Regions from separate parts of the Paenibacillus sp. JT22N12 genome, predicted to be linked through region 1. Evidence: riboswitches for the same ligand, from Rfam matches in the RefSeq annotation. Region 1 holds a riboswitch; each other region holds the start of a gene.

Region 1 (2,199 bases):
ACTGCGTGGCCTGCCTGAGCGAGGCAAGGTCAAGCGTATTGGCGCCTGCTGTACGCGGAGTAACCGACTGGAAGAAGGAGGCCAGTATTTTGCCGCCCCAATGAAGGGAACCGAGTGTCCTGGCATTGGTGAACTCGAATATAAAAACAACAACCGTTCCGAATACAATCAGAAAGCCGGTCATAGACAGTACTACTTTGGAATGAAGCGAAAGTTTCTTATTATTGCGATATTCAACGAGATCCGAGATAACAATAAAACCGATCCCGCCTGTTATGATCAGCAGCATCGTCACGATATTGACCAAAGGATCATCAACATACTCCGTAAGGCTAACATACGGAACCCCGAACTGGCCGAATAAATCGATGCCCGCATTATTAAAGAATGAAATCGCGTGAAAAATGCCAAAATAAACTGCCTTGCCAAGCGGCATGTCAAACGACCAGCGGATGGCAAAAAGGACAGCGCCGACCAGCTCAATGGTCAACGAGTACAAAATCACTTTGCGTATGAGACGCACAATGCCTTCCATGCTGGTCTGGTTCATCGCCTCCTGCAGAATGAGCCGCTCCTTCAGCGATATACGCTTGCGTAGAACAAGAGCGAACAAAGTGGCCATGGTCATAAAGCCGAGACCGCCAAGCTGAATCAGCATCATAATAATGATTTGGCCGGGAACCGAATAGTGGCTGCCTGTATCCACAGTCACGAGGCCCGTCACACACGTTGCCGTAGTTGCTGTAAATACCGCGTCGATAAATGGCGTCGGCAAGCCCTCCCGCGAGGCGAAGGGCATGGAAAGCAGCAAGCCTCCAAGCAAAATAATGAACGCAAAGCCCGTTACCAATATACGGGGCGGCGACCATCTGTAAACATTGAAAAAAGATAGCATCGTAGGATTTGTCCCACCCCTCCTGGCTGATTTGCGCGCACAAAAAAAGCACTGGGAGCCCAAGTGCCAATGCGTTTGAGTCCTGTTCCACGAAGCCTGCGAGGTTAGCTGACGGATTCGGGCTTGAACAGCTGCCCTATTCACAAGCAGTTCAAAATTACGCTGCTTGTTGAAATTCACCCCGTGCTGTCCTTTAATGAAATCGCATAAGCTTAAGCGACCCGTTCAAGACAGCTGTATGGTTCCCCCGTTTTCATTTCGAAATTCGGCTTTTCATATGCAATTGATACACATTATAGTTGCATTGTTCTGGAAAAAACAAACGACAATTAAGGAGGAAAGCAACCGTTTTCAGGCAAAAAAGACGACCCTCGGGTCCAAATCGGCACATCCTGTTCATTATTGTCCATTTAACTCGACCACAAAACGTATTTGCGAGCATTCGCATGGATATTACCGAGACAACTATGATAAGGTAGATGTATGCGGTTTACTGCTTGTATATTGAGATTAGAGGTGCAAACATGAATGATTATCAGCTGCGGCCCAACTGGAAATTCTATGCATGGTTAGGCGTTATTGGCATTGTTATTTATTTGCTCGTACAAGTTGTACCGCAAACCTCTGAGTCTTTTTTTGACTCGGGCAGCAAGAAGGTAATCGCCAAAAGCAAAGCCGAGCAGATTGCTGAGGATTTTGCCCTGCAGCAATTCAAGCAGCTGCCGGAGAGCATTCATGCGGTCCACCAATCCGATTCGATGCTTTACGGTTATCTGTCCAAGGAGAAGCAGACCGACACCTATGACAAAAAGTATGACAGCCGCTTCCCCACCGACACTTTCCAGGTCACGGCGGCGATGCCTGACGGCAGCCAGATTTTTATTTATGTGCATATGCAGGAAGCCAAGGTCGTCGGCTGGAACCAATACAAGGAGATCCATACCACTATACCGCAAGCAACCCAGATAAGCGACGCTGCCATGAAATATGCCGTCTCCCAAGGATTTAAAGCGAATGAACTAAGCGTGACCAAGGCAGACCCGGAAACAGGCAGGATCTCGTACAAGGTTAACGGCTATACGATCGGAGAATCGCAGCTGATGCTTGCGATGAGAACAGAGAGAACAAGTGATGGAGCGCTCATCATTGCCGAATACAAGCCCGGCTTCACGGTTCCGGCCAGTTATTCGAGCTATGTCCAGGCCCAGCAGAAGCTTGCTTCTTTCCTGTCCCTGCTCGGCAGCATTCTGCTTTCCTTTGTCCTGTTCGTCATTGCAATCGTCTATGCCGCGCTTTACCGCAAG
Region 2 (2,199 bases), on a different contig from region 1:
ATATTTATCTTTGGCCAGCATGAACGCCAGAAGGGGAAAGGCCGAGTAGGCTGTATTGGCTGCCAGAAACAGAATCAGGGCAGTGACTCCCTGGATGATATAATAAATCACGCCTCTGCCGAAGGTGGAATCGGCGATCTGGGAGACTACGGTTTCCTTCGGATTCGGCGTAATGCCGTACCAGTAGGCGAGAAGGCTGATTCCCACAAACATGGCGCCCAGAATGGCGCCCATCATGATCAGTGTGGCGGCGGCATTGCGATTGGCTGGCTGCTTGAAGTTCGGTATGGCGTTGGACACCGCCTCCACGCCGGTGAGCGCGGAACAGCCGGAGCTGAAGGCCTTCAGAAGCAGGAAAAGACTGATATTCGATACAGCGGCGCCGATTTCCGGAGGATGCGCGTCAACGCCTCCGAGCGCATACTTGATGATTCCCGAAATAATGAGTGCGAAAATCGCGAAGACAAACAAATAAACGGGCATGGCAAGCACGGACGCGGATTCCGTAATTCCGCGCAGGCTGATAATGGTCAAGAACAAAATCATGATGAGTGCAATCAGTACGCGGTGATCATGCAGGGACGGAAAAGCCGATGTAATGGCATCAGTCCCGGCGGATGTGCTGACGGCGACAGTAAGAATGTAATCGACAAGCAGCGAGCCTCCGGCCAGCAGTCCGGTGCGGACGCCCAGATTGTCCTTGGCTACTACATAAGCCCCGCCTCCGGCGGGATAAGCGAAGATCGTTTGCCTGTAAGACAAAATCAGAATCAGGAGAAGACCCAGCACAGCAAGCGAGATGGGGATGGAATACCATACCGCCGCGAAGCCCGCAGCCATCAGAACGATCAGAATTTGTTCCGTCCCGTAAGCGACTGAAGAGAGCGCATCCGAGGACAATACCGCAAGCGCTTTAAGTTTGGTCAGCTTTTCCCCTTCAATTTCCGCACTTTTCATTGGACGTCCGATTAATAACCGTTTGAATCTGCCTACCACTGTGACTTCCCCTTTTAGCTGCATTTTGTTGTGAAGCAAATGATCCTATCCCTTATTTCAAGCATAAAAAAAGCCGCAGAAAGTTAGGAGCTTTCCCGGCTTTATCCATAATTGAACATGGTTAAAACAACGATAATTCCTCTTCCGTACGCTTACGAGGTTAGCTGTCGGATTCGGGCGCGAGAGTCGCCCTACACCTTGGCTTGCGCCAGGTGATTCACCCCTGAGACCAGATCAACTGCATCTGCCTCCATGGTTCCCCCGTTTCTGTTTCAGAACTCAGCGATTAAGGATTTTTATGAAATTGAAACTCTTTTCCACGACTTGCTGCTTCACTTACTGAATATTACTCCTTCACTTATTTGTTGTACAGCAACGGAAACTGGAGAATATTTTAGCTCATTACCCTATATAGCGATATAAACGCTTACATAGATCCTATCCTCTTCCTACCAACCTTTTTCGCAGGATATCTTCATTTATGACCTATTATGTTTCCTGCCCATTATTTTTGTCTGGTCAAAAGCGATCTCAACAGCACAGCCGCGGATTTGAGCCTTGGCTTTTTTCTGTACTTGCGCACATCATCGTAAGTCGCCAGGGCAACCTTGGCATCCCTCAGCGCATAAGCGAAATCATCACCCTGCATCAGCTTGTATTCCCATACCCGCTTCTCCCAGGATGGAACAAGGGCGCTCATACGCTCGTCCTCGGCTGCCGGATGAATATAAGTCTCGCAGATTCCCTCGGGAAGATCGTAGAGCTTTGCCAGCATCATTTGCTTGAAGCTCTCATAGGTTTCCCCTTCTTCCACGCCATACGTATGGCTCAGCAGATAATCCGGTATCGGCACGCCGAGCGTATCCGCAAGATGGACCACCTTGCGCAGCGCCTGCTCCGCCCCCCGAATAGACGCCAGAAACTTGTCCCGGGGATCGATCCAGCGGAACAGACGGAATGGCAGGCCGCGCCGGGAGCACTGCCACAGCACCTGCGGCAGATAGCTTCTGCCTGTCGCCAGCCCATAGAGACTTCCCATATGATTATCCGCATGGGAGACCGTCAGACCTGCCTGCTTCACCGCCTCGAACTGCGCCTGCATTTCCCGTACAACCGCCTTCGGATCGGACTGCCGTTCGAAGGCTTCGATGGTGGCGTGCATGCGCCCGTCCGGGCCCTCCAGCGACGGATCGCCGGTCAGGC
Region 3 (2,199 bases), on a different contig from region 1:
ACGATTATTTCCTTAATCATGCCGTCCATCCATTCCCTTCAGACAAACATACAAAAGAAGAGGCAATCGCCTCTTCTTATAATGGCATATTTATGTTTAAAATACGATATGAATGAGGTAAACCCTTATTAAAGGAGTTAAGTCCCAAGGTTAAATTGCCTCCGGCTTATTCGGCCCGAGCACATAAACTGTGTATCCTCGTTTGAGACCAAACTTCTCAGCATAAGACTCACTTTCAAAATAAACATCGATTTTTTTGCCTTTGACGGCACTGCCCGTATCTTCCGCTCTGCGGAAACCGATACCCTCAATGTAGACCCACCAGCCGATGGGAATAACCTTCGGGTCAACCGCGATAGTTCTTCCCTCTTGAACCGTCGCACCTGATGCCGTTATCCCATATTGCGGATGACTCTTTGACTTGCCCGTTGATGAAACGCCCGCAGCGTAAGCGGTCAGCGTTACATTCTTCAAAATCTGTTTAGGCTTCAGCTTGTCGCCCCGCTTGGTCGTTACTGTAGAAGAGCCCGCCTTCGCCGAGAGCGTAACTACATTCGTTTCCGGTTTCTTGGTACCGACAGCCACCACTTTATCGACCGACTCCGCTTTCGTCAGCTTGGTAACCATAATCTGGGACACAAGCACCCCATCCGCATATACGTTCTCAAACTGTTTGACTACTTTGCCTTCATTGCCGTTCTGAATAAGCTTCAGTTTGCCCTGCTCGAGCTTGGGGTCTTCCTTCTTCACGACCGAAAAGGGAACAGTGTAAGCTTTCTCAGACATTTTCTTCTCGATCCGTGTGACCGTTACACTCATGTTGGACTTCACTCTGTCCTCCAGGGCAGGCCATACTTTATCTTGATTGCGTATCAGTATATCCGCTTGATCGATCACTGCCTTAACCGTTCTTTCTGTCGTGTACAACGTTCTTACCTTGCCGTCTGCCTTCACATGGACCGGTACCGCTTGGTCAATGACGATGCGGTCGCCGTCCTTTATTCCCCCGTTAAGAGGTAAGGACACCTTGTCATACTGCCCTATCGTGATGGCTTGTTCATCCAGTAGGCGTTGAAGGACCCATTGTTTTGTCGAAACAATGGTTTCTTGTCCGTTCACTACTACGGAGACGTGCTTGTCAGCCGTTCCGTACAACAACACCAGAAACATGAAAGTCATAGCGATTGAGATCAGAGCGCTCAGTAATATTAAACGCACGTTCTCATGCTTCCATCGCAATGCGAAAGACATGCTGGATGATCGTTTACCATGGGTATCCTTAAGCTGGAGTGCGCCCACTTCTTCGGTCCTCCTTCATAGCCCCGCCGCCTAGTTACATGATTGCCTTTGACGGTTCTATTGTTTTTGTTGGCGTGATTGCACGCCACTCCTCATTTCCAACCTCGACCTCCATGCTAAACCCTATGTCGTCTTTTTACGCAATATTCAAAATAAAAGAAGCCGACGACGACAGAGGATCTGTTTCGTGGCTTCCCAGATGACGACGGGACATGGATTAAATGCACGAGGTTGATCTCTCTTATAACACTATTACGCTGGCGAGGTTAGCTGTCGGATTCGGGCGAGAGAGTCGCCCTATTCATGGCTGGCATGTCTACCACATGCTTCCATAAAATTCACCCCAAGAAGAATTCAACATTTACTGCCCTTCGTCCGATACGAAGTGTATCAATGTTTGGTTCCCCCGCTCTCCGACTTCGGAGATTAAGCGATATTTTGGAAAAGGAATGCAAGTTTTGAAGCTCTGAGATGAATGATACCGCCTTTTGCTGCTCATTGTAAAGAAGAGATTAATCGCGATTTTAACGAATTTTAAGGAAAATCACGTGAAAAACTGCCAATTTACTGACTCAAAATTAGTTTTTTCACTCGAAATGTCTTGATTGCTGCCTCTTATAGCCCTTTTTCTTTAAAAGCAAAACAATTCTGAGCATTCTCTGTCGTAATTTTCGAGATTTCTTCTACAGATTTCCCTCTAATTTCGGCAACCGTTTCTGCTACAAGACGGACAAAAGCGGGCTCGTTTCGTTTCCCCCTGTAGGGGTGGGGAGCTAAATAAGGAGCATCGGTCTCGATCAAAATACGGTCAAGCGGGACCTGTGCAAGCACCTCTTTGGGAACACGCGCGTTCTTGAATGTGAGCGGTCCACCGAACGAAATATAGAAATTCATGTCGAG
Region 4 (2,199 bases), on a different contig from region 1:
TTCCCTCCTATTATTCGTGAGGGCAACCACAGGCTGCTGTTTGTAGAGCAGCAGCCGTACGAATTTTCTCCCTGCCTCAGTCGATGCAGCCACCAATATGGGCCGTTGTTCCATACTTTTCTCCTCCAAATTCAGGGAAGAAGGCAACAAAAAAGAAGCCTTAGGAAAAGAGTAACCTTTACCTGCGGCTTCTTTGACCATGACAAACGTCCTGATCGCTCGCGATAAGTGTTGCCTCTCCCGGTACGCTTACGAGGTTAGCTGTCGGATTCGGGCATGAGAGTAGCCCTACGCCCGGCATTTTGGAATGCCGGATGATTCACCCCGTGACCGTCGCCTTCGTCCCGATGGACGAGGACGGTCGTTGGTTCCCCCGTTACTGCAGCTGCTGCGCAATATTCAGCGAATGAAACAAAACAAGATTTATACAAAAATCTATACAACAAAAAACCGCAGAGGCACGTGACGCTCTGCGGTCGAATTTAATCGATCACTTCGTTCACCATTCCTCTCTCCACCTGCGCTTACGAGGTTAGCTGTCGGATTCGGGCGGTGAGAGTCGCCCTACGCTGCATGAGTTTCATGACACTCCTGCAACGATTCACCCCTGCGCTGTACGATCCGACTCTCACATCGGATACCAACAACGCCTCTATGGTTCCCCCGCTTTCCACCCGAAGGCGGAAACTCAGCGATCAAAAAAATGGATATATGCTGTTAAGCACGATATGAATCATACTCCCAGCCGTACGGCGTGTAAAGCATGTCCAGAACAGCTATGGGCACAAATAACGCCGCTGGACATATTTTCAAGCGCTTTCAGAGGATCAATGCTTCTTTATGCTCTGTATATCGCGGTATTTCGCCGTTTTTCTTTATCTCCGCTTAAAATGAAACCCGGCCCTTCGGTAGCTTATATGAAGAATGGAGCAGCGTATTAGCAACATGAAGAGGGAACGAGCAATTGCGCAAAATGACTGGTTTTAGCCGCTTATTTTCACTTTAAATGAAAAATATGGCGTTATGAAGTGTTTATCAGGCTGCGGATCGTTTTACAGAAGAAAAGGAACGGAATATGATAAATGGCAAGCCTGATTACGGCTATCATTTATTCGCTGAGTGCTTCCAAAGGAAGCAGCGGGGGAACCATGTGAGCGTCTGGGACTTCTGGCGTTCAAGGGGTGAATCCGGATGCCTGACGGCTCTGGAAGGGCGGCTCTCTCGTCCGAATCCGACAGCTAACCTCGTAAGCGAAAAAAGGGAGAGAATTTAAAGATGTCTGTTCAAACCGTTGACCCACTGCCCAAAGCTGACCCGCTGCCTGAACCGGAACTCCGCCTGCAGATCGTTCAAGTCAAAAGGATGGAACTGTTTATTGTGGCCCTCAATGAAAACAAAATGACCCGTTATCAGGTCATCCTGTTTCTGACCACAAACGCCGGACAGGCATGGAGCGATATGGTGCTGGAAAATTGGCAAAAGCCCGCGGACTGGATTACATGGTCCAACCGTTTCCGGGACATTCTGGATTCCAGGGAGCCTCATAATCTCGGTTGGTTATTGCAGCATTATCATGAAGATACCATTCAAAGTGTACTGGTCTCCTCAGCTCTGGAGCAGTTGAAAGGCAATCCCGGTCATAATCAGTCAGCGATAAAAACCGTATTGTTTGACCGTGCATCTTCTTATATTAGTTTGTTCTAGCATTCAAACCTCTTTTTATATTGTAGGGAAGCCCGGAGAGTTTCTGTGCTCTTCGGGCTTATTTTCTATGCCCTAAGGTCAGAGGATTCCTAAGGAGTATGGACCGGGCCGCTTGTCGATCAAGCCATCCAGAATAACGTGTACAAAAACACATAATTATGGCGTACAGCAGCATAATAAATCGTATAAATAACTCCCGTGCGGATAAAATCAAAAAAAAGCATCGTCCGCCCTAACAAGCAGCAGCGATACTTTAAATGAATTAGAACAATATAATTCCGGCGGCCCCGGCAGCCAAGATGACCATAATGGGATGGAGTTTATATTTCAGTAGGAGATATAAGCATCCGGCGCAGATCAGGAGCGTGCAGACCGTCACCCAGGTGAAGCCCGTCTCGCCGTCCGGAAACCCGAAATGGATGGCAGCGAATACTATCAATCCCGTAATAACGGGCCGTAATCCATAAAATGAGGATTTTACCCACTGATTATGCT

What was found. A riboswitch is a leader RNA that binds a small molecule or an ion and turns the genes downstream of it on or off. The one in region 1 is predicted to bind cyclic di-AMP.
Region 2: another riboswitch for cyclic di-AMP. It lies ahead of AC0YOA_RS35250 (APC family permease); the one in region 1 lies ahead of AC0YOA_RS06290 (TrkH family potassium uptake protein).
Region 3: another riboswitch for cyclic di-AMP. It lies ahead of AC0YOA_RS35705 (ubiquitin-like domain-containing protein); the one in region 1 lies ahead of AC0YOA_RS06290 (TrkH family potassium uptake protein).
Region 4: another riboswitch for cyclic di-AMP. It lies ahead of AC0YOA_RS19890 (hypothetical protein); the one in region 1 lies ahead of AC0YOA_RS06290 (TrkH family potassium uptake protein).

What each region holds. Positions count from the first base shown of each region.
Region 1 covers NZ_JBWDNU010000002.1:141,592-143,790, reverse strand. The annotation lists gene AC0YOA_RS06290 (TrkH family potassium uptake protein) at 1-895, opposite strand, end outside; cyclic di-AMP (ydaO/yuaA leader) riboswitch at 974-1,176, opposite strand; gene AC0YOA_RS06285 (CPBP family intramembrane glutamic endopeptidase) at 1,420-2,199, shown strand, end outside.
Region 2 covers NZ_JBWDNU010000019.1:62,422-64,620, forward strand. The annotation lists gene AC0YOA_RS35250 (APC family permease) at 1-996, opposite strand, end outside; cyclic di-AMP (ydaO/yuaA leader) riboswitch at 1,131-1,291, opposite strand; gene AC0YOA_RS35255 (polysaccharide deacetylase family protein) at 1,502-2,199, opposite strand, start outside.
Region 3 covers NZ_JBWDNU010000020.1:58,391-60,589, forward strand. The annotation lists gene rnmV (ribonuclease M5) at 1-20, opposite strand, end outside; gene AC0YOA_RS35705 (ubiquitin-like domain-containing protein) at 151-1,299, opposite strand; cyclic di-AMP (ydaO/yuaA leader) riboswitch at 1,540-1,742, opposite strand; gene AC0YOA_RS35710 (TatD family hydrolase) at 1,915-2,199, opposite strand, start outside.
Region 4 covers NZ_JBWDNU010000005.1:123,020-125,218, forward strand. The annotation lists gene AC0YOA_RS19885 (hypothetical protein) at 1-114, opposite strand, end outside; cyclic di-AMP (ydaO/yuaA leader) riboswitch at 231-415, opposite strand; cyclic di-AMP (ydaO/yuaA leader) riboswitch at 507-704, opposite strand; cyclic di-AMP (ydaO/yuaA leader) riboswitch at 1,104-1,268, shown strand; gene AC0YOA_RS19890 (hypothetical protein) at 1,276-1,704, shown strand; gene AC0YOA_RS19895 (chromate transporter) at 1,967-2,199, opposite strand, start outside.